4 regions of the Dorea sp. AF24-7LB genome follow, and region 4 is predicted to be linked to each of the others. Evidence: predicted binding sites of a transcription regulator. Region 4 holds the regulator's gene; each other region holds the start of a gene.
What was found. Region 4 encodes Rex, which represses fermentation and respiration genes when NADH is low (regulators of the CRP and FNR family bind a similar motif). Its sites were predicted from a motif close to ATTGTTAANTANTTAACAAT; they were not measured.
Positions count from the first base shown of each region.

Region 1: DWY31_RS02870 (oxidoreductase) is a predicted target of Rex. The motif match lies at 6,115-6,134, and genes of this name have one in related genera.
Region 2: DWY31_RS00705 (4Fe-4S dicluster domain-containing protein) is a predicted target of Rex. The motif match lies at 4,190-4,209, and genes of this name have one in related genera.
Region 3: pckA (phosphoenolpyruvate carboxykinase (ATP)) is a predicted target of Rex. The motif match lies at 6,363-6,382, and genes of this name have one in related genera.

Region 1 is NZ_QUFR01000002.1:88,856-96,924, reverse strand. Features, by position in the region: gene DWY31_RS02910 (response regulator) at 1-440, shown strand, start outside; gene DWY31_RS02905 (GTP pyrophosphokinase) at 532-1,230, shown strand; gene DWY31_RS02900 (RluA family pseudouridine synthase) at 1,252-2,139, opposite strand; gene DWY31_RS02895 (NUDIX domain-containing protein) at 2,230-3,261, shown strand; RNA gene ssrA (transfer-messenger RNA) at 3,412-3,759, shown strand; gene DWY31_RS02885 (nitroreductase) at 3,917-4,444, shown strand; gene DWY31_RS02880 (aldo/keto reductase) at 4,514-5,524, shown strand; gene trxA (thioredoxin) at 5,669-5,974, shown strand; gene DWY31_RS02870 (oxidoreductase) at 6,204-6,692, shown strand; gene DWY31_RS14100 (hypothetical protein) at 6,701-6,856, shown strand; gene DWY31_RS13875 (hypothetical protein) at 6,871-7,026, shown strand; gene DWY31_RS02865 (PH domain-containing protein) at 7,154-7,663, shown strand; gene DWY31_RS02860 (PH domain-containing protein) at 7,638-8,069, shown strand, end outside.
Region 2 is NZ_QUFR01000001.1:144,736-152,804, reverse strand. Features, by position in the region: gene alaS (alanine--tRNA ligase) at 1-2,523, opposite strand, end outside; gene DWY31_RS00705 (4Fe-4S dicluster domain-containing protein) at 2,613-4,124, opposite strand; gene asnA (aspartate--ammonia ligase) at 4,239-5,246, opposite strand; gene DWY31_RS00695 (homocysteine S-methyltransferase family protein) at 5,311-7,710, opposite strand; gene DWY31_RS00690 (vitamin B12 dependent-methionine synthase activation domain-containing protein) at 7,737-8,069, opposite strand, start outside.
Region 3 is NZ_QUFR01000008.1:20,444-28,512, reverse strand. Features, by position in the region: gene feoB (ferrous iron transport protein B) at 1-502, opposite strand, end outside; gene DWY31_RS09125 (FeoA family protein) at 504-728, opposite strand; gene DWY31_RS09120 (isopeptide-forming domain-containing fimbrial protein) at 1,033-2,562, shown strand; gene leuC (3-isopropylmalate dehydratase large subunit) at 2,583-3,857, shown strand; gene DWY31_RS09110 (3-isopropylmalate dehydratase small subunit) at 3,857-4,348, shown strand; gene thrC (threonine synthase) at 4,380-5,867, shown strand; gene DWY31_RS09100 (hypothetical protein) at 5,910-6,251, shown strand; gene pckA (phosphoenolpyruvate carboxykinase (ATP)) at 6,469-8,069, shown strand, end outside.
Region 4 is NZ_QUFR01000001.1:266,012-274,080, reverse strand. Features, by position in the region: gene alr (alanine racemase) at 1-592, opposite strand, end outside; gene DWY31_RS01325 (NAD(P)H-hydrate dehydratase) at 605-2,104, opposite strand; gene DWY31_RS01320 (redox-sensing transcriptional repressor Rex) at 2,278-2,934, opposite strand; gene abc-f (ribosomal protection-like ABC-F family protein) at 3,069-4,994, shown strand; gene ppk1 (polyphosphate kinase 1) at 5,152-7,236, opposite strand; gene DWY31_RS01305 (NADP-dependent isocitrate dehydrogenase) at 7,326-8,069, opposite strand, start outside.

The DNA of each region.
Region 1 (8,069 bases), on a different contig from region 4:
AACTGGATACTGCCGAATATGAGACAGACATATCAGAAAAAGAAAAAACGGATAAATCACTTAAAGGATTGCATGTTTTACTGGTAGAAGATAATGATATCAACATGGAAGTTGCACAGTTCTATCTGGAAGATGCCGGGGCAACGGTAGAAAAAGCATGGAACGGACAGGAAGCAGTTGATATGGTGAGTAAAAACTGTAATTATGATGTGATCTTAATGGATCTGATGATGCCGGTGATGGACGGTATGGAAGCAGCGAGAAGAATCAGGAAGCTGGAAACTGACCATGCAAAAAATGTCCCAATTCTGGCAATGACTGCACAAAGTGCCTCAGACAGCGAACAGATGTGTAAGGATGCGGGAATGAACGGATATGTGGCGAAGCCGGTGGCTGCAAAGCTATTGACAATAGAAATCAGAAAGGCAATGCAGTGCTGATTTTACATAAAATTTTCCTGGATTTACGAATATATCGATAGATAGAATCGGAAAAATAAGGTACTATTTTGCTTTATAAAGGAGTAAAATCATGACAAAAAAGAAGAAAAAAAGTGTAAAAAAAGACAGGCAGGAAAAAAGATTGCAATGCCTGTCTGAAAAAGAACAACAGAAGATAGATGATATTGCGGAATGCCTGGCTGAAACAGAATATCAAATTAAATGCCAGTGTGCGATAGACATTCTTATAGCGAAACTACAGATGATTAATACAGAATTATCCAAACAAAAAGGAAGAACGGTTGTGAATCAGATCAGCAGCCGGAAGAAGAGTGCAGAAAGTATTTACGCAAAACTGGTACGAAAAGGCTATAAGACAGATTTCCAGACGGCAGCGGAGAAATTGAATGATCTTGTAGGCGTTCGCGTGGTCTGCCCGTTTGAAGATGAAGTATATGAAGTCGCAAATATATTAAAAGCGCAGGGAGATGTAGAAGTTCTTAAGGAGAAGGACTACATCAAGGTACCGAAAAAGAATGGTTATAAGAGTCTGCATATTACGTTGGAAATCCCGATTTATTTTGCAAAAGGTTCTCAGAAGCAGAAAGTAGAAGTGCAGTTTCGGACAGTTGCGATGGATTACTGGTCTGTGTTGGATTATCAGTTGTTTTATAAGAAGCAGCTGGACGGCAGCGATGAAGTGGCAGCAGAATTAAAGAAATATGCAGAGGATATTGCAAAACTGGACGCCCGGATGTTAAAACTCCGAGACAAGATTGAGAAGATATAAAGTTATAAATGGCACAGGAGTTTACTGAAGTATCTGTGCCATATCATCAGGAAGCGGTGCGGTAAATTCCATTGTCTCACCGGTGATCGGATGTGTAAAAGACAATTTGTGAGAATGAAGAGCCTGTCTTGTAATATGTTCCATGTCGGGATTATACAGATAATCGCCAATGAGTGGAAAACCAAGGTAGCGCATGTGGATCCGGATCTGATGGGTGCGGCCTGTCTCCAGACGGAGGGAGACAAGGCTGTGCCCGTTTTTTTCATCCATGACATGGTAGTGTGTGATCGCTTTTTCTCCATTTTCAAAATCTACCGTCCGTTCAATGATTGTTCCGGGCTTGCGGCCAAGAGGCGCATTGATCGTGCCTTCGGACGGTGTGACAGAACCTTTGCAAATAGCGAGGTATTCCCGGTGGATACGCCGCTCCTTTACCATAGTGGATAAAATGCTTCCGCTCACCAGATGCTTGGCGACAACTGTCAGCCCGGAAGTATCCCGGTCTAAGCGGTTGCAGCAACGGAAAATAAAAGGTTTTCCCTGTTCCTGATAGTACCATGCAAGCGCATTTGCCATCGATTCGGTGTAATGATTCAAAGACGGATGGATCGGCATACCGGCGGCTTTATTTATAACAACGATATCTTCATCTTCATAGACAATATCAAGTGGATGATAAACCGGTGGGATCTTTTCCGAACAGGCAGTTTCGCAGATCTTGATAACGAGATCATCACCGGTTTTTAATGTCTGGCGCATATAATAATGTTTTCCGTTTACAAGTACGCTTTTGGGCATACGCTTGATCTCGGCAAGATTCTGACCGGAATAACCTTTGCGGCGTAAAAACTGCTCCACGCGGAGTCCGTTTTGCTCTTCTGTTATTTTATATTCAATCGTTCGATTCATTGCATTTCTCCTGAAAATTCATTATCATAATAACGGAACATTGGTATCATACCATAAGATAAAACGGACACTCAAGAGGAGAGGACGAAAATGACAGGATTAAGTACACTATGTTATATAGAAAAAGACGGAAAATATCTGATGCTTCACAGAACGGTGAAGAAAAATGATGTAAATAAAGATAAATGGATCGGAGTCGGAGGACATTTTGAAGTGGATGAAAGTCCGGAAGAGTGTCTTCTTCGCGAAGTAAAAGAAGAGACCGGCTATACGCTGACATCTTATCAGTACCGCGGAATCGTGACCTTTGTATCCGGTGGCGGTGTGACAGAATATATGTCTTTATTTACTGCAGATGGATTTGAAGGAGAACCGATTCCATGCGATGAAGGCGAACTGGAATGGGTGGATATCGAAGAAGTATGGCATCTGAATATCTGGGAGGGAGATAAGATCTTCTTCCGTCTGTTGGATGAACAGAAAGAATTTTTCTCTTTGAAATTGACCTATGATGGCGGAGACAAGCTAGTTGCAGCAGCATTGAATGGAAAGCCTATGGAGCTTTTCGATGTACTGGATGAAAATGGAAATAAAACCGGCATAACAAAAGAGCGCGGTGTGGTGCATAGAGAAGGAAGTCCGCATGCAACGGTCCATATGTGGATTGTCCGTGAAAAAGAGACAGAACATGGCAGAGATTATGATGTGTTGCTCCAAAAACGAAGTGCCTGCAAAGATTCCAATCCGGGCTGCTATGATATATCTTCCGCAGGGCATGTGGAAGCGGGCGCAGGGCTTTTGGAATCTGCAATCCGCGAAATAGGTGAAGAACTAGGTCTTGCTGTTACTGCAGAAGATCTTCATTATGTCGGTGTTCATAACGCGGCATTCGAAGCAGAGTTCCATGGTCGGATGTTTCGCGATAAAGAATTCAGCAGTGTGTATGTCTATACAAAGCCGGTAGATATCGCGGATCTTAAATTACAGGAGTCAGAAGTTGAATCGGTAAAATGGATGGACTATGAAGAATGCCTGAAGGGTGTGCAGGACGGAAGCCTGCCGAACTGTATTTATGAAGATGAGTTTCGGATGGTGCGGGAGTACCTGGAGAAGTATATGTAGAAGTTGAAGGAATCGGTGACTGCTGGGGATTGCAGGAAGTGATGATATTTTAAACTACAAGTTTAATGAGCACCCCTTGACTTTTCAGCGGCATCTCCCTATAATGATATCCAGACGAAAGACGTCTGCACACCAGTAGTCTATACGCAAGGGCTTGTACTGGTTTCGACGGGGGTCTGGAAGTTGGAGAAGCCATCCGTAGCGGGACACTACGTTAAAAGTTCCAACTAAATATAAACGCAGACGAAAATTTAGCGTACGCAGCCTAATTAGGCGGCAGTCGGCCCGGAATCATCCGCTGTTCCGGTAACCGGCTTCAAACAGGCGGAGCACTTCGTTTCCAAAGCTTTGCGGAGATGGAAGAACTTATGAAGCTACTAAAACGGATAACCTGTCATTAGGTGATTCGCGGAGGGAATGTCAGAATAATGACTGTGATGGGAGATGCTCTGATGGATGGGCTTTCGGACGCGGGTTCAACTCCCGCCAGGTCCATTTTAACGGAACAGGATAACGGCATTGTGTAGTGATGAATCATTATACAGTGCCGTTATTTTTTAGGTAATAAAAAACTTTGCTTCCATTAAGTATTCCAAATCAAATAAAAGCATATATAATAGACAGTAGTTTGAAAGATTGATTGGAGGTCATGAATATGAATGAAATAATAAAAGCAATGGAAGAACGCCGCAGTATCCGCAAATTCAAACCGGACATGCCGGCAAAGCAGGATCTGGAGCAGATCATTGAAGCAGGTCTGTATGCAGCAAATGGCAGGGGACAGCAGGCAACTATTACAATCGCTGTGACAAATAAAGAACTTCGCGATGAGTTATCAGAGATCAACCGCAAGATTGGTGGCTGGGATGAAGGCTTTGATCCATTTTACGGTGCACCGGCGATTTTGCTAGTGTTAGCAAATAAGGAGAGATCCACTTGTGTTTATGATGGAAGCCTTGTTATGGGAAATATGATGCTTGCCGCACATACACTGGGACTTGGAAGCATCTGGATCCACCGTGCAAAAGAAGAATTTGAGATGCCGGAATACAAGCAGTTATTGAAGAAATTAGGAATCGAAGGCGAATGGGAAGGAATTGCCCACTGTGCTGTCGGATATGCGGATGGAGAACTGCCGCAGGCAGCCGACAGAAAAGAAGGAAGAGTATTCTGGATTGAGTAAAAAGGAACAGTGTTACACAATCAGAGAAAACAATATGCAAATCAGACAGTTGAAAGGAAGGACAGAAGAATGGCAGATATAGCAGATATTTATACAGCGGCAGCAGACCGCTATGAGAAGATGACATATAACCGTGTTGGGAGAAGCGGACTTAAGTTCCCGGCTGTGTCACTCGGATTGTGGCATAATTTCGGCTCAAAAGATAACTATGATAATATGAAAGCAATGTGCAGAACCGCATTTGACAATGGAATTACACAGTTTGATGTGGCAAATAATTATGGCCCGGTGTATGGAAGTGCCGAGAAGAGTCTTGGAAGGATTTTAAAAGACGATTTTATGCCATACCGGGACGAGCTGGTCATTGCAACGAAAGCAGGATATGATATGTGGGATGGTCCTTATGGGGACGGCGGCAGCAGAAAATATCTGATGGCAAGTCTCGATCAGAGTCTGAAGCGGTTAGGATTGGATTATGTAGATGTATTTTATCATCACAGAATGGATCCGAATACACCACTGGAAGAGACGATGGATGCTCTTACCGATATTGTGCGCAGTGGAAAAGCACTGTATGCAGGCGTATCAAATTATAACGAAGAATATACAAAACGGGCGGTAGAGTTGCTGCGTGAAAGACATTGTCCGTTTATCGTAAATCAGCGCCGCTATTCAATTTATGACCGGACGATTGAAGAGGATGGTGTAAAAGACTGTTGCAGGGAAAACGGTGTTGGAATTATTGCGTTCAGTCCACTGGCGCAGGGGTGTCTGACAGATAAATACTTGCATGGAATTCCAGAAGACAGCCGCGCAGCGAGAGATCCGCGATTTTTACACAAATCCGATATTACAGCGGAACTGGTAAAGAAAACAACAGCGTTGAATGAAATCGCAAAGCTTCGTGGACAGTCACTGGCGCAAATGGCGCTTGCGTGGATTTTAAAAGATGGAGACGTATGTTCCGTATTGATCGGAGCATCCAGACCGGAACAGATCCTGGATAATATTGCAGCATTGCAAAATATATCATTTACAAAAGAAGAACTGGATGCGATTGATCGGATCAGCAAAGCATAAAGATGATGCGGAGGAAAAGGAAAGAGCCATTAAAAGTTAAAAATATGTAACAAATGTTACAAAAATATTTTCAAAATATAGTATAATAATAACTGAAAAACAGAAAAACTAACTTTAAGAAGAATAAAAGAAAGGACGATAGATATGGCAGTGATTCATGTGACAAATGATACTTTTGAACAGGAAGTATTACAGGCAAAAGAACCGGTACTGGTTGATTTCTGGGCAACCTGGTGTGGACCGTGCCAGATGGTGGGACCGATCATAGAAGAGATTGCAGAGGAAAAAACAGATATCAAAGTGTGCAAGATTGATGTGGATGAGAACCCAGAGATTGCAAGACAGTACAAAGTATTTTCCATTCCGATGCTGTTTGTATTCAAGAATGGAGAAGTGGCAGCCAGAACCGTAGGCGCACAGTCAAAAGAAGCTATTTTAGAGATGCTTTAGAATAATAAAAAAAAGAGGCAGGAAATATGTAGTGGGTGATTCCTCAAAGGTGCATAATATTTCCTGTCTCTTATTTTATTTCATTCAAGAATTTTCCGGGTTTTGTATTTAAATAGTAGAGCTGTAATATTTTGCAAAAATGTGTTAAGAATTTGTCAGATATGAATATTGTTGGTTTTTTGCGCACTTTCTATACTAAAAACAGACTTTATACGAAAGGAGCAAAAAAATGAATCACACAATGTATGAACATGTATTGCAACCGATTCAGATCGGACCAATGAAGTTAAAAAACAGAGTATCTTTTACTCCGGTCTGGCCTAGTTTTGCGACGGGAGACGGACATGTAAATCGCGAATTAATGGAATGGGTAAGAGATATTGTAAAAGGGGGAGTTGCCTGTATTAATATTGGGTGCGGATGTGTAAATAGAAATATTCCGCCTTTAGTTACACATTTACTGCGAATGTCTGAAGAAACGGTGGTTAATGAGATGATGTCACTGACAGATCTTGCACATATGTATCAGGCAAAAATCGGGATAGAGTTGTTTGCAATTAATTTTTATGCAGGATCTTTTGAAAAGCGTGATAAAGGAAAGAATGTTGCGGTAGAGCTGGATCCTACAGATTTAACAAAAGAACAGATGAATATAGTGCGGATAGAAAATGCATCAAGATTTACAAAAGAACTTTTAGCAGCAATTCGAAAAAAATAGGAAATACAATGGCAATTGAATATCGAATCAATGCAAGTGATATGGTAGAAGGTTCACCGTCATTGGATGATGAGATTGCATTTGCCCGGGAAATTGAAGATAAAATTGATTTGCTGCATGTATCGAGAGGCCTGCATGCAATGCAGAATTTTGTAAAGAATTAGGAGATGCAGTTACAATGATTCAATTATTGCCGTACCATAATCTTGGAGTAATGAAATATCTTCGCATCAGTGATAAACCGGTGGCTGAGGCGACTCCGCCGAGTGAAGAATACATGCAGAAGTTGAAAGGTATTATGGAAGAGTATGGACTAAATGTTTCCATTCATTAAAAAAGAAGATTATAAAGGAGAAGATACCGTGGTGTGCTGTATATCAGTGCAGAACAGTATCTTCTTTTTTTGTAATGATGGTTTATTTGTGCTAGAATAGAAACGACTAGTTACAAGGAGAAAATCAATGAGAGAAGAGAAGATGAAATACGAACGGCTCAGTAAACGTGCGCTGGGGTGCATGTATGTGTCGACCGTGATCTTAAGTGTTATTCTGCTGGCAGCGATCATCTGCGTAAATGCATTCTGGCTCAGTCCAAAAGATATCCGGATTGGCGAGATAATATCCTTGGTGCTCGTTGTTCTGATCATTCTGAACTGTGTGATCAGCCCGTATTTCCGATACCGGAGATATGGTTATCACATAGATGAAGAATGTATAGATACGGTCGAAGGGTATCTTTTCATAGAGCGCAATATTGTTCCGATGGAACGGTTACATAAACTGCAGGTGGAGAGAGGCCCGGTTGCCAGAGCTTTCGGCGTGGCAAATGTAGTTGTGACAACAGCAGGTGGAGATGTAGAGATCAATCTTCTGGAAGATGAAAAAGCGGAACAGATCGCAGAGAATTTACAGAAGCGGATCAATCAGATCGCAGCGGAGGAAAAACATGGAAACGACAGAAACGAAATTTAGAAACCATATCTCCATTGTGATTGAACGATTTGGAACTATATTTATAGGAATCGTGATTGTACTTGCAGGATCGGCACTGGATGACCTGAAAGAAATTGTAAAGCATATGGATAATCTGAAAGAATATCTGGCAGATGAGTTTGCGGGAGCCAGTCTGTTTCTTGTATTGTTCCTGATTGCTTTATTCTGGCAGCTCCGCCGTTGGGCGAAAACTTATATTTCTATCCAGGGGCAGGCAATCGTGATTGAGAAAAATACATGGAACCGCAAGGTGCAGACGATCGGCATCAAGCATATTTCCAATGTCAATCTCTCACAGAATATTCTGGAAATGATGCTTGGCACATGCACTGTGAAACTGGATACAGACAGTTTCTCAACGGCAGATGATACAGACGTAAAACTA
Region 2 (8,069 bases), 120 kb from region 4:
GCATGATGCACAAGCCTTGATCAGATTACCTGCATGTGCGCCTTTATCAATTGCTCCTTTGGTAGCCATAGCCATCAGGCTGACTTTACCATCTGTAGCCGATACAAGCACAACAACACCTTCGCCAAGCTTGTCTTTTAACTGGTCACCAAGATCACGGAGTCCGTTCATATCCACGCCTTCTACCTTTGCGGCGAGCAATTTCACACCGACAACTTCTGTCACCTGATTCATCACATCACCTATAGCATCTTTGGCAAGCTTGCCCTTCAGGCTCTCCACTTCGCTCTTCAATGCCTTATTCTCAGCCTGCAGATGACTGATCTTCTCTTCCATATTATCCGGAGTTGTCTTCAACATCTTCGCAGCTTCGTGAAGCTTCTGCTCCTGTTCCTCGTAATAATCCATCAGTCCTTTGGAAGTCAGTGCTTCAATACGGCGCACACCGGCTGCGACACCGGACTCGGAAAGGATCTTAAATGACATGATATCACCGGTATTTGCCACATGTGTACCACCACAGAACTCAATAGAGAAATCTCCCATGCTGACAACACGTACAATATCTCCGTATTTTTCACCAAATAGAGCCGCTGCTCCTGTCTTTTTTGCTTCCTCGATCGGCATGTTGCGCACAACAACCGGAAGATGATTACGAATTTCTCTGTTGACGATTGCCTCTACTTCTTTAAGCTGTTCTTCTGTCATAGCAGAAAAATGCGTAAAGTCAAAACGAAGTCTGTTCGCATTGTTCAGAGATCCAGCCTGTTCTACATGTGTTCCAAGCACCATGCGGAGTGCTTTCTGTAACAGATGTGTTGCACTGTGGTTATTTGCAGCAAGTGCACGGTTCTCACGATCAACTTCCAGTGTCACTTTATCACCGATTTTGATCATGCCTTTTGTCACATGACCGACATGTCCGAATTTGCCACCGAGAAGTTTTACAACATCTTCTACTACAAATTCACCGTCTGCACTGCGGATCACACCTTTATCAGCTTCCTGTCCACCGCTTGTTGCATAGAGCGGAGTCTTCGCTACAATGACCGTTCCCTTTTCTCCGTCAGAGAGTGCATCTACAATCTCTTCTTCACTTGTAAGTGCTGTAACTTCTGACTCTGCTTCCATATTGTCATATCCGACAAATTCTGTTGTCAGTTCCGGATCAAGCGCATCATAAACGCTTGCGTCTGTACCACTGTAACTGTGTGTTCCAAAAGTTCCTTCGGACTTCGCGCGCTGTTCTTTCTGTGCTTTTTCAAAGCCTTCTTTATCATATGTCAGTCCCTTTTCCTCCAGGATCTCACTTGTCAGATCCACCGGGAATCCATAAGTATCATAAAGCTTGAATGCATTCTCTCCGGAAAGTACGGTTGTACCTTCTGCTTTCATATCTGCTTCCATGTCAGCAAGAATAGACAGTCCCTGATCGATCGTCTTGTTAAACTGCGCTTCTTCTTTTGCAATGACATTGAAAATAAAGTCTTTTTTCTCTTCCAGTTCCGGATATCCATCCTTGGAACCATCGATAACAGTCTGTGCCAGTTCTACGAGGAATGCTCTCTCAATGCCAAGCAGTCGTCCATGACGGCAGGCACGACGCAACAGACGCCGCAGCACATAACCTCTTCCACTGTTAGACGGCATAATTCCGTCGGAGATCATAAACGTGACAGAACGGATATGATCCGTGATAACACGGAGAGAAACATCTGTCTCATCGCTTGTTCCATAAGATACACCTGTAATGCGGCATACATGGTCGCGCAGTGCTTTCATTGTATCGATATCAAACATAGAATCTACATCCTGCACAATACATGCAAGACGCTCCAGTCCCATACCGGTATCAATATTCTTCTGTTCAAGTTCTGTGTAGTTGTTGTGTCCGTCATTGTCAAACTGTGTAAATACGTTATTCCAGATTTCCATGTATCGATCACATTCACATCCTACTGTACAATCCGGACGTCCGCAACCATATTTCTCACCGCGGTCGTAATATACTTCTGAACATGGACCACAAGGACCTGAACCATGCTCCCAGAAGTTATCTTCCTTGCCAAACTTGAAGATTCTCTCCGGTGCAATCCCAATCTCTTCATTCCAGATCTTCCACGCTTCATCGTCCTCAAGATAAACAGATGGATACAGACGATCCGGATCAAGACCTACAACTTCTGTCAAAAACTCCCATGTCCAGTGAATTGCATCGTGTTTAAAATAATCTCCAAACGAAAAGTTACCAAGCATCTCGAAGAAAGTACCGTGTCTTGCAGTCTTTCCTACATTCTCGATATCTCCTGTACGGATACACTTCTGACAGGTTGTCACTCTCTTTCTTGGTGGAATCTCCTGTCCTGTAAAATATGGTTTTAACGGCGCCATACCGGAATTGATAAGCAACAGACTCTTGTCATTGTGCGGCACCAGTGAAAAACTTTTCATAGCCAGATGTCCTTTACTTTCAAAAAATTCAAGGAACATTCTACGTAATTCATTTACTCCGTATTTTTGCATAATTTCCTCCTCCAAACTCACTATCTCCTAATTATAATAAGATACCCGCCGTTTGTCAACGACAGGCATCTTTGCACATTTCTTCTTTTTTACTTTAATTCAATCTCTGCCAATTCTTTTGGCGGAAGTTTTTTTGTGGATGCTTTTACAAATTCTTTGATATTCTTCTGCGCTTTCGGAACCGGAATATTTGTTCCTGCACCTGCCACGCATCCTCCTGGGCATCCCATTCCTTCGATCAGGCATCCGTTCATGCGTCCTGCTTTTGCAAGAGCGAGCATCTTCTTACACTCAGCCAGTCCTTCCGCATGTTCGATATTTACTTCTACATCCGGATAATACTCATGGATACATTTCTCGATTGCCTCTGCAACGCCTCCTGCTACTGCATACCCTCTTCCTGCTCCGGTCGCATCATGGAAAGACGATTCTGCTTCATACTGTGTCAGGTCAATATTCTTAGCATCGAACATTGCCTGCAGTTCTTCAAATGTAATAACAAAATCCACATCACTTCGCACATCCCGGCGCATCGCTTCCAGCTTCTTTGCCGCACACGGTCCGATGAATACCACTTTGGCATTCGGATGCTTCTGCTTGATCGTACGAGCCGTCGCAACCATCGGCGTTAACTCCTGTGATACCTGATCAATGAGGTCCGGAAAATACTTCTTAGCAAGCATCGCCCATGACGGACAGCAAGATGTAAGAAGGAACGGCAGTTCTCCTGTCACAACTTTTTCCACATAATGATGCGCCTCCGCAACTGCACCAATATCTGCCCCAAGTGCAACTTCATAAAATTCCGAGAAACCAAGTTCCTTGAGTGCCGCTTTTAGATTTCTCGGCGTGATATTATCTCCAAACTGTCCTGCATATGCCGGAGCAATCTCGGCAACAATCTCTTCACCATCTTTCAGTGCATGCGCTAACTGGAAAATCTGCGATTTATCAGAAATCGCACCAAACGGACAGTTTACCATACACATTCCGCAGGATACGCATTTATCATTGTTAATGTAAGCTCTTCCCATAGCATCTGACTCGATTGCTCCTACACCACATGCCATTTTGCAAGGTCTTGCCTTACAGGAGATTGCGTCATACGGACAGGCGGATTTGCATTTTCCACACTTGATGCATTTTTCCTGGTCAATGTGAGATTTACCATTTACCATGGAAATCGCACTCTTCGGACAGACTTCCATACACGGATGTGCCAGACAGCCCTTACACATATTGCTTACTTCATATCCACGTTCCTCACATGCTGCACACGCTGACGGTATGACCTGCATAAGCGGCGGCTCATAGTATTTGTCCGAAATATTACTCGCCTCCACACCGGCAGTCAGATGAACCGGTTTGTTCTCCGGACGGAGTGACAATCCCATAGCAAGACGAAGACGCTCCCTGACAACTGCTCTGGCTCTGTAAATGCTGTCCCTGTAAACAGGGCTTTCTTCATTCACCATAGCATATGGAATTGCTTCCATGTCGTCACAAAGCGTCTCATCATTTGCCTCGAAGCCAAGTCTTGCAACTTCTTCGAATACTTTCCGTCTCAAACGTTTGACTGTCGTATCTAATCCTCTGATCATATTGACACATCCTCCTGATTCTCTTTCCTAATAGAATTTCTCATAAACTCCTTTAAGTATAAAAAATCGTTAATACAGTGTCAATATTCCCGCATGTACAGAATTAAATACAACTTACAGTAATACGATATTATGCTCTTTGCATGTCTTTTTCATTTCTTCCGGCCAGATACTTGCCTGAACCTCTCCGACATGGGCACGATCCAGAAGCAGCATACAAAGTCTTGACTGACCGATACCTCCACCGATCGTATACGGCAATTCTCCATTTAAAAGCATCTTATGATACGGCAGTTCTTTGCGTTCCTCGCATCCGGCTTTTTTTAGTTGTTCTGCAAGAGATTTCTCATCTACACGAATACCCATGCTGGAAATCTCCAGTGCACAGTTCAGATTTTCAAACCAGAATAGGATATCTCCATTTAACTGCCAGTCATCATAATCCGGTGCACGACCATCATGCGGCTCCCCGCTTGCCAGCTTGTCACCGATCTGCATAACAAATACGCAACCGTATTCTTTCGTAATCAGATTTTCTCGTTCTTTTGGTGTCTTATCCGGATAACGGTCTTCCAGCTCCTGGGAAGTGATAAACGTCACTCCGTCCGGCAGATGTTTCACTGCCTGTGGATACTTATACCATACTTCATGCTCCATATGTTTGATCACTTTGAAAATTGTACGCACGGTATCTTTTAATGTCTCAACTGTACGCTCTTCTTTTGTAATTACTTTCTCCCAGTCCCACTGGTCAACATAACAGGAATGAAGATTATCCAGTTCTTCATCGCGGCGGATCGCATTCATATTTGTATAAAGTCCTTCGCCTGGTTTGAAGCCATATTCATGAAGGGCCATACGTTTCCATTTTGCAAGAGACTGTACAACTTCTACTTCTTCTCCTTTAATCCCTGCAATATCAAACTGTACCGGACGCTCCACACCATTCAAATTGTCATTCAGTCCGCTCTTCTTCGTAACGAAAAGAGGCGCTGAAATTCTTTCCAGATTCATCTCTTTTCCAAATTCTTTCTGAAATGTGTCGCGAATGTACTTGATTGCTTCCTGCGTCTCTCTTACCGAAAGATGAGGGTCATATTTTTCAGGTAATATTAATGCCATGTTTCTTCCTCCTAGCTGTGACTTGTTTTATGTTTGCTCTATTGTTATGAATCTTCTTATCTGTCTATTCCCGTCCGAATACTTTCTGTGCATAGTATACGGATTGCATTGCATCTTTTCCATAGAAATCTGCATGGATCTGGTCTGCATAATCCTGATTTAGGACTGCACCGCCTACCATAACTTTACAATCCGGCTTTTCTTTGTTGAGTTGTCTGATCGTTTCTTCCATGCTGACTACAGTTGTCGTCATAAGCGCACTTAATCCAACCAGTTTAATATCTTCTTTTACTGCTGTCTCAACAATCAATTCCGGCGGTACATCTTTTCCAAGATCCAGAACATCAAAGCTGTAATTTTCAAGAAGTACTTTCACGATATTCTTGCCTATATCGTGAATATCTCCTTTTACAGTTGCAAGAATGATCTTGTCTTTTTCCTTTTCTTCTGTGCCGCTCTTTGCCAGTTCATCCTTCAATACCGCAAATGCAATCTTAGCGGCATCTGCACTCATCAAGAGCTGCGGAAGGAATACCGTACCTTTTTCAAATCCTTTTCCAACTCCGTCTAAAGCCGGAATCATCTCCTCATTGATAATATCAAGCGGTGCCATCGTCTTTACAAGCTCATAGGCTGCATGATGCGCTTCTTCTTTTAAGCCTTTTTCAATTGCACTCTTGAGCGTAATCTGCGTATCTTTGGCAACAGGTTTGTCTGCCTTTACGCTTCCGTATTGTCTGATATATTCTTCACAGTTCTCATCATAGTTCATCAATGCACAATAAGAATAGTATGAACGCATCATATCTTCTGACAGAGGATTGATAATTCCTGCACTCAGACCGTTCTGCATTGCCATTGTGTAGAAATTGGAATTGACTGCCGGGCGGTATGGAAGTCCGAATGAAATATTCGATACTCCAAGCACCGTACAGACTCCATATATCTCCCTGACTTTTCTCAGAGATTCCAATGTGATCCGGGCGCCTTCCGGTTCTGAACTGATCGTCATTGTAAGAACATCGATAACAATATCTTTCTTCGGGATGCCATATTTTGCTGCTTCTGTAATGATCTTTCCGGCAATCTCCACACGTTTTTCAACTGTCTGTGGAATCCCGTCTTCATCAATTGTCAGCGCTACTACTGCTCCGCCATACTTTTTGATTAGTGGGAATACCTGATCCATGGACTCCTGCTTTCCATTCACGGAGTTTACCATCGGTTTTCCGTTATAAATACGCATAGCGGCTTCCATTGCCTGCTGGTCAACTGTATCGATTTGAAGTGGCAGGCTTGTAATACTCTGCAGGTTCATGACAACTTCACGCATCATCTCTACTTCATCAATATCCGGAAGTCCGACATTGACATCCAGGATATGTGCTCCATGATCCTGCTGGGAAATCGCTTCACGCAGAATATAATCCATGTCGTGATCTTTGAGCGCCTGTTTAAACTTTTTTTTACCGGTTGGATTGATACGCTCTCCGATGATCAGCGGCTTCTCACCTAAAAATGCTGCTTTTCCGTAGGAAGATACGATCGTTCTCTCACAAACTTCCGGCAGTTTTCTTCTGCTCCATGCATCGGATGCTTTCACGCTTGCAATCATCTGACGGATATGCTCCGGTGTTGTACCGCAACAGCCTCCGATCACAGCAGCGCCTTTCTCAACAATCTTTATCATATATTCGGAAAATTCTTCCGGATCTACATCATAATAAACTTCTCCGTCCTTCTGTTTCGGAAGTCCGGCGTTAGGCTTGACAATGACCGGAACGGAAGTATATTTTAAAATCTCATCAAGGATCGGCATCATCTGTTCCGGTCCCATACCACAGTTAATACCGAGTGCATCTACGCGAAGCCCTTCCAGCATCGCAACTACAGACGGAACATCTCCACCTGTGAGAAGTTTTCCTTTTTCATCAAAGATCATCGTTGCAAATACAGGTAGTGATGTATTCTCTTTTGCAGCCAGTATTGCCGCTTTCACCTCATAAGTATCGCTCATTGTCTCAATGTGGATCAGGTCTGCACCGGCTTTTTCTCCATAAATGGTAACTTCTTTAAATGCATTATAGGCATCCTCAAAGTCCAGATCTCCCATTGGTTTTAATAATTTACCGGTCGGTCCGATATCAAGTGCTGCATACACTTCTCTTCCATCCGTAACACCTTCTTCTGCCGCTTTCTTTAAATTTGCAACAGAAGCATTCACAATCGCTTCCAGCGAATACTGCGAATCGTGAAACTTCAATGCATTTGCGCCAAATGTATTACTCAGTACAATATCGCTTCCAGATTCATAATATTTTTTATGAATCTGAACCATTATATCTGGATGCTCAATGCTCCATGTTTCCGGAAGTTCTCCCGGTTTTAATCCATTTTCCTGCAAAAGAGTTCCTGTTCCTCCATCAAAAAACAAAAGCTCTTTCCCCAGCCTGTCTAATAGCATATTCTTGCTCCTTTATCTTTGATTTTCTATGATTCTCTGCGATAAATGCAGTCCTTCTTTCCACAGACCTCGCAACCTTTTTGATGACAGTTCTCCTGCGTCGTACTAAGACCGATCAAAGCGGTTACTGATTTTGTCGGTGTGAGCATACTGCTTTCTGTCATCGTCAGACCAATCTTCTTCGATGCCTCCATCAATGTTAAAATCTCTCTCTGGTGAAGAATGGAAAAATCACCGTATCCCGGGCTGAATCGCGGGCGCAGATACAAGTCCTGTTTTTCCATCTCTGTGCGTATCTCTTCCTGCCTCTCATCCAAATACTCTTCTAACAGTGCTGCTGCACACGCCTGCATTACAAC
Region 3 (8,069 bases), on a different contig from region 4:
GTCCGGTGCGTTTGCGTGCAGAAACCGGAATGACTGGTATGCCGAGCATTTCCGGAAGCCGGTGAAGATCTAATTCCAGCCCGCGTTCTTCAACGATATCCATCATATTGAGCGCCAGTACAACCGGCTTGCCAAGTTCAAGAAGCTGCAATGTTAAATAGAGATTGCGTTCAAGACTGGAAGCATCAATGACGTCTACAATGACATCTACTTCATCACTTAAAATACAGTCTCTGGATACGGTTTCTTCCATCGTATAAGATGAGAGACTGTAAATGCCGGGAAGATCGATCAGACGAAATTCCTGCCCTTTGTAAAAGGTTTTTCCTTCTTTCTTTTCAACAGTTACGCCGGGCCAGTTTGCAACTTTTAAATTCGCGCCTGTGTACGCATTAAAAAGCGTTGTCTTTCCGCAGTTTGGATTCCCGATGAATCCGACATTGATAATTTCGCTGTTGTTATTAGTCTGGTTATTTTTTTCTCTTGTGTCTGCAAGTCCCATGTCAGTTTTGCTCCTTTACTTCAATATGATTGGCAATTCTTTTTCCGAGAGCAAAACGTGTTCCGCGGAATTTCACAGTGAGTGAGCCTTTTTTCTGATTATTCATTATTGTGATAGTACTGCCTTCCGTAAGTCCCAAGGCTTCCAGACGGCGTTCCAGTTTTTCTTCCAGTTGAATGGAAACAACCTGATAGGAAGTATTACTGTTTCCCTGTTTTAATGTCATGTATGTATTCCTCTCTAATGTTAATGATAAATATTATCTATAATAATTCTTTTATAATATCATTTTTTAGAGAATATATCAATCTGAAAAGTATTGACAAATGTGTAAAACGTCTATATGATTAATACACTCGTCTTAAGAAGTTCTGATGATTCTTTATAATCAATATTCGTACGGGGAATCCCCCGACAGGGAAATGATCTTCCCGAATTTCACAAAACGAGAAATCATAAAAGGAAAGGAGGGCAGTTACAGTAACTGGTTTTAGCAATTTAATTTTACAATTGAAGAAGGAGTAGTGCTTATGAAAAAAAGAAATTTCCCATGGAGTCCTTTTGTGCGTTTTCTGGCGGTGCTTTGTCTGGTTTTCTGTTGCGTGCCGGCAGTAAAAAGTGAGGCGAAAGATGTGTCGCTGAGAAGAGGCGAAGAAGTATTTTATGAAGGGTATTCAACGTTTTACTATTATATTGACGGAACTCTTGGATATTGTCTGGAACCAAAACGAAGTTCTCCGCATGACGGAACCTATACGTCAAAACAATTGACGAATGACACGCTTTTAAGTAAAACACTGTATTATGCGTATGGCAATCCGGGGTATCAGAAGTATTTGAAACCTGTATTTGGAGAAAACTGGCAGGAGAAGAAAAAAGCTTACAGTCTGTCGCATTGTATTTTGTCCTATGTATATGACGAATGCAAAGATTCAAGTGATGCATTTCTGGGATTAAGTGACACAATGAAGCAGAAAGTGAAAAGCTGTACGGCGAAGATTAAGACATTTCCGAAAATACCGGATCCGGATATTGCTTTTTCAGAGAAGACATTGACGGCTGTTTATGATAAAAATGAAAAAGTGCAAAAGACAAAAACTATCACCTGCAAGGGCGATGAAGATAATTCAATTGTCCTGAAACTGCCTGCGGATGTAATACTGGTAAATGAAACAAAAGGGACAAAAAAGACAGGAAATGTGACGGTTTACGGCGGCGATCGTTTTTATTTGAAGTGTCCGGTGGGAAAATGGAATGCCCAGACGTGGAAAACAGGCAACATTTATGGGAAAAACAGACAGAATTGGAGAAGTCTGGTGATTAATACCGGAGCAGGCGGACAGCACCTGGGAGTCGGAGAACTGGTAAGTGCGGATAATATTCCAACCAGTCTTGCGGTGCAATGGATTGAAAAGCCGGAACTTAAAGTGGAAAAGAGCGCTGACCGGGAAGATAAAAAATATAAAGTTGGTGACAGGATTACATATACGGTTGATGTGACGCAGCAGATTGAGAAGGCGGTTGCCTCAGGTGTTACGATCACAGACCGGATTCTAACGGAAGGAGTGAGACTTCTTCCGGATTCTATTATTCTGTATGACAAAGATCAAAGCGTTGTATCTGACGCGGTTATTTCTGTAAAAGAGAACACATATACAATTGAAACAAAACATTTTCTGGAAAGTATTCATTCCGGTGACAAATACACAGTGACTTATCAGGTGGAAATTCTGGATGAGAAACTGATCGGAAAAGAGATTGAAAATGAAGTAATCGTCCGTGCCGATAATGCGGAAGATGTGGATGATACGGAAATCGTGACTGTGGAAGAATCGGAAAAACCAGAGAAACCAGAAAAACCGGAGAAACCGGAAAAACCGGCAGAAAAGAAGAAACCTGAGATTGTGAAAGTAGAGAAAAAGGCAGAAAAACCGTCAGTGAAGAAGAAAGAGATTGTAAAAACCGGAGACGAACAAGATTTGATACTTCTTACGGTCTTATGTATTCTTTCTTGCACTGTAATATTTACCTGTGGTAGAATAGCTCGTAAGACTAAGTAGAAGAATAGGAGGTTGTCGTGATGGGAATGACAATGACGCAGAAAATATTAGCTGCCCATGCAGGTCTTGATCATGTTGTGGCAGGACAGTTGATAGAAGCAAAGTTAGACGTAGTTATGGCAAATGATATTACCGGGCCAATGGCACTGCCGATTTTCAGACAGATGGCAGAGAAGGTATTTGACAAAGATAAGGTAGTACTTGTACCGGATCATTTTACGCCGAATAAAGATATTAAATCCGCAGAGAATTCAAAATCAATCCGCGAATTTGCAAAAGATCAAGGACTTTCCTGGTATTTTGAACAGGGAAAATCCGGTGTAGAGCATGCGATTCTTCCGGAAGCAGGTGTTGTAGCAGCAGGTGAATGTATTATCGGTGCAGATTCACATACCTGTACATATGGAGCACTGGGTGCATTTTCTACCGGTGTCGGAACAACGGATATTGCAACAGGTATGGCAACCGGAGAACTCTGGTTCAAAGTGCCAAGTGCATTAAAATTTGTCCTGAAAGGACAGCCGGGACCTTATGTGAGCGGTAAAGATATTATTATTCATATCATTGGTAAGATCGGTGTGGACGGAGCACTTTACAAATCTATGGAATTCACAGGTGAAGGAATTGCAGCTCTTTCCATGGATGATCGTTTTACAATGGCGAATATGGCGATTGAAGCAGGCGCAAAGAACGGAATCTTCCCGGTAGATGATCAGACAAAAGCTTATCTTAATGAGCATACGAAGAAAGCATATCAGGTCTATGAAGCGGATGAGGATGCAGAGTATGACGAAGTGATTGAGATCAATCTTTCCGAAGTACGTCCGACCGTTGCATTCCCACACCTTCCGGGTAATGCTAAGACAATCGATGAGATTGAAGCAATGGAACCGATCAAGATCGATCAGGTTGTAATCGGATCCTGTACAAATGGACGTATGGAAGACATGCGTAAGGCAGCAGCTATTTTAAAAGGACATAAAGTACATGAAGATGTGCGTGTAATGGTAATTCCGGCAACACAGAAAATCTACAAACAGTGTATCAAAGAAGGACTTCTTGATATTTTCGTAGATGCGGGCTGTGCCGTGAACACACCAAGCTGTGGACCGTGTATGGGCGGACATATGGGCGTTATGGCAGCAGGAGAGAAGTGTGTATCTACAACAAACCGTAATTTTGTAGGAAGAATGGGGCATGTAGATTCCTTGATTTATCTTGCATCGCCGGAAGTAGCAGCAGCAAGTGCGATCGCAGGATGTATTGCAAATCCGGAGAAAGTGGGTGACAGATAATGAAGGCATTAGGACATGTATTTAAATATGGAGACAACGTAGACACAGATGTAATCATTCCGGCAAGATACCTGAATTCATTTGACGCGCAGGAGCTGGCAAGTCATGCAATGGCAGACATTGATCCGGACTTTGTGAATAAAGTAAAACCGGGAGATCTGATCGTGGCAAATAAGAACTTCGGATGTGGCTCATCCAGAGAGCATGCACCGCTTTGTCTTAAGACTGCAGGAGTAAGCTGTGTGATTGCAGAGACATTTGCAAGAATTTTTTACCGTAATTCTATTAATATCGGACTGCCGATCATCGAATGTCCGGAAGCTGCAAGAGGAATCGAAGCAGGCGATGAAGTGGAAGTAGATTTCGACAGTGGTAAGATTTACAACCGTACAAAAGGAACAGAATTCCAGGGACAGCCATTCCCGGAATTCATGCAGAAACTGATTGCGGCAGGCGGTCTTGTAAAATATACAAACAGCAAGAAGAAATAATAGCAAGAAAGACCAAAGGAAAGGTGGAAATATGAGTCTACATTACAAAAGTACCCGGAATTCCGAGTTAAAGGTAACTGCATCTGAAGCAATTTTAAAAGGGCTTGCTCCGGATGGCGGTTTATTTGTACCTGAAGAGATTCCAAAACTGGATGTTTCTATGGAGCAGTTAAAAAGTATGAGCTATCAGGAGATTGCTTATGAAGTAATGAAGCTGTTTCTGGCCGATTTTACAGAGGGAGAACTGAAAGGGTGCATTGAGAAAGCATATGACAGCAAGTTTGATACGGAAGAGATTGCATCTTTGGTAAAGGTATCGGATACTTACTATCTGGAGTTATTCCACGGTGCAACCATCGCATTTAAAGATATGGCACTTTCCATTCTGCCACATCTCCTTACGACTTCTGCGAAGAAGAATCACGTAAAGAATAAGATCGTGATCCTGACAGCGACATCCGGAGATACCGGAAAAGCTGCAATGGCAGGATTTGCAGATGTGGAAGGGACACAGATCATCGTGTTCTATCCGAAGAACGGTGTCAGTAAAGTACAGGAACTTCAGATGGTAACGCAGAAGGGAAGCAATGTAGATGTTGTTGCGATCCACGGCAATTTTGACAATGCGCAGAGCGGTGTCAAAGCAATGTTTGAAAACAAAGAACTTGCAGAAGAACTTGCCGGCAAGGGATATCAGTTTTCATCAGCCAACTCTATTAATATCGGACGCCTGGTTCCGCAGGTTGTTTATTATGTATATGCATATGCAAAACTTCTGGAAAATGAAGAACTTGCGAACGGAGAAGAATTACAAGTTGTCGTTCCGACAGGTAATTTTGGAAATATTCTTGCAGCTTACTATGCAAAACAGATGGGTGTGCCGATTGGTAAACTGATCTGTGCATCGAATGAAAATAAAGTATTGTTTGATTTCTTCCAGACAGGAACTTATGATAAGAACCGTGAATTTGTGCTGACAACATCGCCATCTATGGATATCCTGATTTCCAGCAATCTGGAGCGTCTGATCTATGTAATTGCAGGCGAGGACAGCGATAAGACAAAAGAACTGATGGAAGCTTTGAAAAAAGATGGAACGTATACGGTTTCGGAAGATATGAAAGCAAAACTGTCTGATTTTGCTGCAGGATATGCCACAGAGGACGAGACGGCAGAGCAGATCCATGATGTCTATGATAAGACCGGTTATGTGATGGATACACATACAGCAGTTGCATCTTATGTATGCAGCCGGTATGAACAGTCAGAAAAGACAGGCAAGAAATATCTGATCGCGTCCACAGCAAGCCCGTACAAATTCGTGAAGAGCGTTATGACAGCAATTGATGCAAAATATGCAGAAGAAGATGAATTTGCACTGCTTCCGAAATTGCAGGAGCTTTCACAGGTCGATATGCCGCAGGCAATCAAAGACATTCTGGATGCAAATGTCCTGCATAATATCGAATGTGATGTAGATCAGATGGAAGAGACTGTAAAACAGATTCTGAACCGTTAGTCAAAAGAAGAGAAATACAGAAGATACGGAGGATAACGAAGAATGGAAGGTGTATTTGGAGTAATAGGTCTGGGACTCGGATTGTATTGCCTGTATGGATGTTACATGCTGAGATTCAAACATGAGATCAACCGGACGATCTTACTTCCGAAAAACGTGAATATTAAAAAGTGCAAAGATCTGGATGGATACTGTAAGGAGGCATTGCCGCCACTTTTAATACTTGGTATTGCAGCAACTTTATATGGTGCTTCCGATCTGTATAACACTTATATCGGAGAAGCGAAGACGGTATTTTATGTTTTCATGACCATTACGATCGTTGCGCTTGTGATTTACGCTGTAATGATTAAAAAAATCAATAATAAATATTTTAAAGCATAAGGAAATGCAAGATTGCGTATGCAATCTTGCATTTTTTAAATACCATAGACAAGGATTTAACGAAAAAAGGAAGATAAATGCATAAAAAATGTCTAAAACTTTCGAAAAAAGATTGTTAAAGTCTTGACTTTTTTTGGAATAAATGAGATAATAGGAGCAAATGTTGTCGTGCACAGACAGGACAATGTAAATAATGAAGAAAAGAGGTTAATGTAAAATGGCAAAAATCGATTTAAGCAAGTATGGAATTACAGGAACTACAGAGATTGTTTATAATCCTTCTTATGAGATGTTATTTGAAGAAGAAACAAAACCTGAACTTGAAGGTTATGAAAAAGGACAGGAGAGCGAACTCGGAGCAGTGAATGTAATGACAGGTATCTATACCGGTCGTTCGCCAAAAGATAAATATATCGTAATGGATGAAAATTCCAAAGATACGGTATGGTGGACCTCTGATGAGTATAAAAATGATAACCACCCGGCATCAGAAGAGACATGGAAAGCTGTAAAAGAGATTGCACAGAAAGAACTTTCCGACAAGAAACTTTATGTTGTAGATGCATTCTGCGGTGCAAACAAAGATACACGTATGGCAATCCGCTTTATCGTAGAAGTTGCATGGCAGGCACACTTTGTAACAAATATGTTTATCAAACCAACAGAAGAAGAACTGAAGGATTTTGAGCCGGACTTCGTTGTTTACAATGCGTCAAAAGCAAAAGTTGAGAACTACAAAGAATTAGGACTGAATTCTGAGACAGCAGTAGTATTCAACATCACAAGCCGTGAGCAGGTAATCATCAATACATGGTATGGTGGAGAGATGAAGAAAGGTATGTTCTCTATGATGAACTACTATCTGCCATTAAAAGGTATTGCATCTATGCACTGCTCAGCAAATACAGATATGAACGGAGAGAATACAGCAATCTTCTTCGGACTTTCCGGAACAGGTAAGACAACGCTTTCTACTGATCCGAAGAGACTTCTGATCGGTGATGACGAGCACGGATGGGATGATAATGGAGTATTTAACTTTGAAGGTGGATGTTACGCAAAAGTTATCAACCTGGATAAAGAGTCTGAGCCGGATATTTATAATGCAATCAAACGTAACGCACTTCTTGAAAATGTTACACTGGACAAAGATGGTAAGATTGATTTCGCAGATAAGAGCGTGACAGAGAATACGCGTGTATCTTATCCAATCGATCACATTGAGAAGATCGTACGTCCGATATCAGCAGCACCGGCAGCTAAGAATGTAATCTTCCTGTCAGCAGATGCATTTGGAGTACTTCCTCCGGTATCTGTATTAACTCCGGAGCAGACAGAATATTACTTCCTGTCAGGATTTACAGCAAAACTTGCAGGAACAGAGCGTGGAATCACAGAGCCTACACCGACATTCTCAGCTTGTTTCGGACAGGCATTCCTGGAGTTACATCCGACAAAATATGCTCACGAATTAGTTAAAAAGATGAAAGCTAACGGAGCAAAAGCATATCTTGTTAATACAGGATGGAATGGAACAGGAAAACGTATCTCTATCAAAGATACTCGTGGAATCATTGATGCAATCTTAAGCGGAGATATTAAGAATGCACCGACAAAGACAATTCCATACTTCAACTTCGAAGTTCCGACAGAGCTCCCGGGCGTTGATACAGGAATCCTTGATCCAAGAGATACTTATGTCGATGCAACAGAGTGGGAGACAAAGGCAAAAGACCTCGCAGGAAGATTTGTTAAGAACTTTGCTAAATATGAAGGTAACGAAGATGGTAAGGCACTTGTATCTGCCGGACCACAGTT
Region 4 (8,069 bases):
CTTTCTTTTCATCCAGTGCATGTTTCATCCGCATATATTTCTCAAACTGACTGTTTGTATATGTCTTATCTGTCTCATCAGCTTTGGAGAAATGTGTAAACATTCCTTCCAGTACAAGTCCCGGAAGTTTGCTGATTCTTTCAATCGTATCAGCGCTTTCGTCATTGATTTTGAATCCGATTCTTCCCATACCGGTATCCAGTTTGATATGTACATAAGCTTTTTTGCCAAGTTTCACGGCAAGATCAGACAGTTCTTTTGCCATCTCTTCTGTATATACTGTCATTCGAATCTCGTTATTGATAAGATCTTCTCTCTGATCCTGGAAGACGCATCCAAGAATCAAGATCGGTTTTGTCACATCTGCTTTACGAAGTAATACTGCTTCATCTAATGTAGCAACTGCAAATCCCCATACATAAGATTTTGGCTCCAGAAGATGTGCTACCTGAGCAGCACCGTGTCCATACGCATCTGTCTTAATAACAACGATCATCGGAACATTTTCCTGTAAATTATTCTTCATATTCTCTACGTTTGATTCAATTGCATCCAGATTGATTCTTGCACACACTCTTGTATAATTTTTCATTGTTCTTCCTCCTTATAAATTACTATTTGTAATGTCCGTTGTTGCAAGGATCTCAAGCAGATCCCTTGCCAGAATACTGTAACTGTTTTTCTTTCTCGCAGCTGTTTCACCACTTAATCCATGTATATAAGTTCCGAGAGTTGCCGCCTCGAATGTACTGATTCCTTGTGCCAGAAGTCCGGCGATCACACCGCAAAGCACATCTCCGGAACCGCCTTTTGCCAGCGCCTGACAGCCACTTGTATTGACACAGGTCCGTTTTCCGGCTTCTCCAATCAACGTTCTTGAATCTTTCAGGACACAGGTAACGTTCCATTCTTTCGTCAGAGATTCCAGCACCTGCTGTCTGTTAGCTCTGATTTCAGGAACAGAAAGTCCGGTCAGTCTGGACATCTCTTTCATATGCGGAGTCAGGATAAACCTTCCTTCTGTAAGATATTCTGTATATTTCAAATGCTCCGCAAGCAGATTCAGTCCATCTGCATCGATCACACATGCTACTTCCACATTGGACAATACGGTTTTTAAAATCTTCTTTGCAGTCTTGGATCTACTAAGTCCGGAACCAATGCATACCGCATCTGCGTGACTTAAAAGCCGTTTCACTTCTTCCTTGTCAAATTCTGTATAGGTTGTGATGATTGCTTCCGGCAGGAGTGCCTGTAAAATGATCCGGTTCGATTCCTCCGTATAAATCTGCACCAGTCCGGCTCCCATCCGATAAGCTGCCATTGCATTAAGAAATGCAGCTCCGCTCATCCCTTTACTTCCGGCGATCACAAGCAGCCTTCCATAAGTACCCTTATTGGAATCTTCCGGTCTGTCCGGCAGCATTCTGATATATTCCTCTCTGTCCGGCAGATATGCAATGTTCTTGTTCTTCTCCATCGTCCGGAGTGATATTCCGATATCTGTCACTGTGACTTTACCTGCATATTCTTTTCCAGGATAAAAGATAAGTCCGATCTTCTCAACCTGAAACGTCACTGTATAATCTGCGCGGAATGCAATACCAAGCACACAACCATTTCCGGCATTGATTCCCGATGGAATATCCACTGCAACTTTTGTTCCGGACGCTTCATTCATCCACTCAATAACTTCCCGGTAATGCCCGGTTACTTCCCGACTCAGACCAACACCGAATATAGCATCAATGATCAGGCTGTATGTGCCATCCGGGTAGTGGTCGCGGATCGATCCTCCAATGCTTTCAAAAAGCTTCCACTGATATCGGCATTCCGCACTTAAATGTGCCGGATTCCCCGCCATAAAAACAGTAACCGCACATCCTTCTTCTTTTAAAAGTCTCGCGACAGCAAAACCATCTCCGCCATTATTTCCCGATCCACAGACAATCAGAACATCTGTAAAATCCAGCTTTTCCTTTTTCATGGAATCAATACAACTCCTCGCCGCACGTTCCATCAGTTCCAGTGATGGGATACCGAGATTCTCTATCGTATCCTTATCTGCCGCCTTCATACTGTCTCCATCCGGTAAAAACCTCATATACTCATCTCCCTAATATAATCGTACCTATGACACCTGCGGAGTCACAAAACCTTACATCCGCTTACTGACAAGCTCACATGAATGCAGGCTTTTCTGCTCAGGTATCATATAAAAAGGACGTATAAAAACAAGCCTGTATACACATGCCTGTTTCTATACGTCTGCTTTTACTAGTTCTTTCCTTTTTTGCGCTGGTCTTCATTATAACGACTGATGTTATAAGATAACTGCATCAGACTCTCTGACAAATGCACATTCTCAACAATGATATTATCCGGCAGATTGAGGTCTGTATGTGCAAAGTTCCAAATCGCGCGCACGCCGTTCTCCACAAGCATATTCGCAACTTCGATTGCCTTCTCTTTTGGAATTGTAAGTACAGCAATCTCTACATCATTCTTCTGGACAAAGGACTTCAACTCGTCCATCATGCGGATCGGCACTCCACGAATCGCAACTCCCTCCAGACGCGGATTTACATCAAAAATTCCGGTCAGGATAAATCCACGTTTTTCAAACGCTGCATAATTTGCAAGTGCCTGTCCCAAATTACCTGCACCAATGATTATGATCTTATGATCTTCTTCCAGTCCCAGGATTTTGCCGATCTCTGTATATAGATATTTGACATTATAGCCGTATCCCTGCTGTCCGAATCCTCCGAAATTGTTAAGATCCTGACGAATCTGAGACGCAGTAACCTTCATCCTTTTGCTCAGATCGTTAGAAGAAATACGTTCTACCCCATTTTCAAGGAGTTCTCCTAAATATCTATAATATCGCGGCAAACGTCGGATGACTGCCTGTGATATTCCTCGATTATCCAATTTTTTCACCTTCCCATATGTATTCTAACTGTTATTATATAAAATTGTATGAATAAAGTCAATTTTTTAGTAGTTTTTTTATTACGTTTTCGTTATAATAAGAACGTATGTGAACAGATAAGGAGGAATTTTTTATGATACTTGCCTGTCATGGAATTAACAAAACATTTGGTGAAGAAATCATTGTGAAAGATGGTTCTTTTCATATAGAAGATCATGAGAAAGCTGCCCTTGTAGGCCCGAACGGAGCCGGCAAATCTACTATTTTCAAGATAATTGCCGGAGAACTGCCGTCAGATGGTGGTTCCGTCATCCTGACCAAAGGAAAGACTATGGGATATCTCGCCCAGCATCAGGACATGAATACAGATCGTTCGATCTACGAAGAAGTGCGCACGGCAAAAGCAGATATCATTGCCATGGAACAGAAGATCCGTCAGCTGGAACTGGAGATGAAGGACTTAAGTGGAGACTCTCTGGAAGACCACATGGACTCCTACAACCGGCTGACCGCAGCATTTGAACGCGAAAATGGATATGCTTATGAAAGCGAACTGACTGGCGTCTTAAAGGGACTAGGTTTTCAGGAAGAAGAATTTACCAAACCGGTGAATACGCTCTCCGGAGGACAGAAAACCCGTGTTTCTCTCGGCAAACTTCTGCTTACTAAACCGGATATTCTGCTTCTGGACGAGCCGACCAACCACCTGGATCTGAATTCAATCACGTGGCTGGAAACTTACATATTAAATTATCCGGGTGCAGTACTGATCGTCTCACACGACCGTTATTTTCTGAACCGGATTGTAACGAAAGTCATCGAAATAGAAAACGGTGAACTGATGACTTATTCTGGTAATTATACTGATTACTCTCAGAAAAAACAGCAGATCCGCGAAGCGCGTATCAAAGAATATCTCAACCAACAGCAAGAGATCAAGCATCAGGAAGCTGTTATTGAAAAGCTCCGCTCTTTCAACCGCGAGAAATCAATCAAACGGGCGGAAAGCCGTGAGAAAATGCTTGAGAAGATCAAGCCGGTAGAAAAACCGATAGAAACAAACAAAGACTTTCAGTTAAAGCTTGAACCTGCAACCATCAGCGGTAATGATGTACTGACGGTAGAACATTTAAGTAAAGCCTTTCCACCACAGACGTTATTTTCAGATATCAGTTTTGAGATCAAGCGTGGCGAACACGTTGCGATCATCGGCGATAATGGAACCGGCAAGACGACTCTGCTTAAGATTTTAAATCAGGTTCTCCCTGCAGACAACGGAACTTTCACCCTTGGTACGAATGTCCAGATTGGCTACTACGATCAGGAACACCATGTGCTCCATATGGAAAAGACAATCTTTGAAGAGATTTCGGATGATTACCCGACTCTTACAAATACGCAGATCCGGAACATGCTTGCAGCATTCTTATTTACCGGAGACGATGTCTTTAAACGGATTTCCGATTTAAGCGGTGGTGAAAGAGGACGTGTTTCTCTTGCAAAGCTTATGCTCTCTGAAGCAAACTTCCTGATCCTCGATGAGCCGACCAACCATTTAGACATTACCTCAAAAGAAATTCTGGAAAAAGCGCTGAATAATTATACCGGAACACTGCTCTATGTTTCGCATGACCGTTATTTCATCAATCAGACTGCCACAAGAATCCTGGATCTTACGCATCATACGTTTGTCAATTACATTGGAAATTACGATTATTACCTGGAGAAAAAGGAAGAACTCACAGCTGCATATACAGAAAATATCGATATGACTTCTGATTCTTCCACCGATTCCGGTGAAGTCTCCGCTTCCAAATTAAGCTGGCAGGAACAAAAAGAACTGCAGGCTAAGGAACGCAAACGCCAGAATGAATTAAAAAAGACGGAAGAACGCATCAGCGTACTCGAAGACCGCGACCGGGAAATTGATGAACTTATGGTACAAGAAGAGATTTTCACAAACTCTGTCAAATGCCAGGAACTCGCCAAAGAGAAAGTACAGATTGCGGAAGAGTTGGAAACTCTTTATAAAAACTGGGAAATTCTTGCTGAAGACTAAATTATCTTAGTCAAAACTACTGTTCTTATCGCATAAGATAAATAATACAAAAAGGCTTTGACTGCGAGAAGTTAAAGCCTTTTTTACTTAACGGTGCAATTCCAATTATATAATCATACCGAATCATCACTTCATCTTTATTCGATTGTCCATCTCATTATGATTCTGCCGTTTCCGTTTTCACCTGTGGCTGCTCTTTTTTTCCGGCTTTTTTATAAGCCTCCTCATAAAAATATTCCTGGGCAGAAAGTGGCTCTTTGTCATTCCTTATTCTTGTATAATTTCCATCCGGGTTCATTTTCCGCGCCTGGACATTGTCATTTAACATAATCCGGAAATCTTTAAGCAGACATTCCTTCAACCTTACATCCTCCACCGGCGCAGCTACCTCCACGCGGCGTACCGTATTTCTTGTCATAAAATCCGCCGATGCGATATAAACTTTACTGCGCTCTTCTGTTCCGAAAATATAAATACGGGAATGTTCCAGAAAACGTCCTACGATACTGATCACACGGATATTTTCTGTCTTTTCCGGAATTCCCGGCAGCAGACAACAGATTCCACGTATTACAAGATCAATTTTTACACCTGCTTTTGACGCTTCCGCCAGTTTATCAATGATTTTCTTATCTGTCAGCGAATTTAATTTCACACCGACATATGCCGGTTCTTCATGTCTGGCGTGTTCAATTTCCTCATCAATCATTTCCAGCACACGGTTCTGCAGGCATTTTGGTGCAACAAGAAGTTTCTCTGACTGTTCAACAACTTCACCTTTCAGAAGTGCCTGGAATACATTGGATGCTTCCAGACCAATTGCAGGATCTGATGTCATCAGGGATAAATCTGTATACAGTCTGGATGTTTTCTCATTATAATTTCCCGTTCCGATCTGTGTAAAATATTCCACATGATTATCATTTTTTCTTGTAATCAAACACAGCTTGGAATGCACTTTATATCCATCCAGCCCATAGATTACCTGACATCCGGCATCTTCCAGTCTTCTGGACCATTCAATATTATTTTCTTCATCAAATCTTGCACGCAGCTCTACAAGAACAATAACCTCTTTTCCATTCTCTGCCGCCTCTACCAGTGCTTCCACGACTTTGCTCTGCTTTGCAAGGCGGTACAGAGTCATTTTTATTGAAATAACATCCGGATCTTCTGCCGCCTCATTTAACATATGAAGAAATGGGCGGATAGACTCATATGGATAGGAAAGTAACTTATCTTCCCTGCGTATCTGCGTAAGAATACTCTCACCATCCTGAAACATCGGTGATTTCTGCGGCACCTTTTTCTCATAAAACAGTTCCGGATTTTTTCTCAGACGGTCCTGGATTTCAAATACAAATGAGAGATCCAGCGGTGCATCCGACAAAAACACATGCGTCTTGTCCATTTCCAGATATTTACACAATGTTGCAACAACATTTTTATTCATTTCTCTTGAAAATTCTATGCGAACCGGAGTCAGTTTTTTACGCTTTTTGATAAGATCTGCCATAAAATCACGATAATCCAGATCTTCATCATACAATGCATCCGCATCGATATCCGCATTTCTTGTAATACGGATCACAGATTTTGCCTTGATACGGTATCCTTTAAATACTTCCGGCACATAATGCAGGATAAATTCTTCTGACAGCATAAAAGTGCCCGGATGATCCGGCAGTTCGATCAGACGTTTAAACACATTGTTTGAGCACGGAATGATACCGAGACGCTCTTTTTTACTCTTCGTTTCCAGTACTGCAACAATATATATATCTTTGTTCCTAAGAAATGGGAACGGCTGTCTCTTGCTGATGATCGTAGGCGAAATGAGAGGGGCAATCTCTGTCTTAAAATATCGTTCCAGTCTCTGACTGGCTCCCTCGTCGATATGCCGGAAATCTACAAAACGTACGCCATACGCTTCCAGTTCCTGCAAAAGATTTTCGAAAGCTTTCCCGTGTCTTTTGCCAAGCCGCTTTACTTCTTCCAGAATTGCCTCGATCTGTTCTTTGGCTGTCTTCTTTGTTTTGTTGTCACGGATTTCTTTGTGCAATAACATCTGATCCTGCAGCGATCCGACTCTGACCATAAAAAATTCATCCAGATTTGTCTGAAAAATAGAGGCAAAGGTAAGACGTTCACATAATGGAACGTCTTTACTCTCTGCCTCTTCTAATACACGTTCATTAAACTTTAACCACGATAATTCCCGATTACAATATATATTCTTCATAACAGTACTCCTTTTACTTTTTTGCCTTTTACAAAAATACCATAGTTCTGTTTGAAGTATATCTGTTTTCCGTAAAATCTATGTAAAGTTTAGTCCTCTTTTAATTTTTCTGCAATTGCTTTAATAAAGTCTTCGCTGTTCAGCACAGTCGGATTCTCAAGTGTTGTAATAAGTGCCAGGTCTTTTGTCATTTTGCCGCTTTCAATTGTATCAATCGTTGCTTTTTCCAGCTTGTCTGCAAATGCCATCAGCTCTTTGTTTCCATCCATCTCACCACGTTTACGTAGTGCTCCTGTCCATGCAAAAATTGTTGCCACAGAGTTTGTGGATGTCTCTTCACCTTTCAGATGTTTGTAATAGTGGCGCTGTACGGTTCCGTGTGCTGCCTCGTACTCATAATATCCTTCCGGAGACACAAGCACAGATGTCATCATTGCAAGTGAACCAAATGCAGATGATACCATGTCACTCATAACATCTCCGTCATAATTCTTGCATGCCCAGATATAACCACCCTCGGATTTCATAACACGGGCAACCGCATCGTCGATCAGTGTGTAGAAATAAGTGATTCCTGCTTCTTCAAATTTGTCTTTATAATCTGCATCGTAGATATCCTGGAAAATATCTTTGAATGTATGGTCATATTTTTTGGAAATTGTATCTTTCGTAGCAAACCAGAGATCCTGTTTTGTATCCAGTGCATAATTGAAACAGCTTCTTGCAAAGCTCTCAATCGAATGATTGATATTATGCATTCCTTGTACAACTCCGGCACTGTCAAAATTATGTACGAGTTCTCTTGTCTCACTGCCATCTTCTGCAGTATAAAC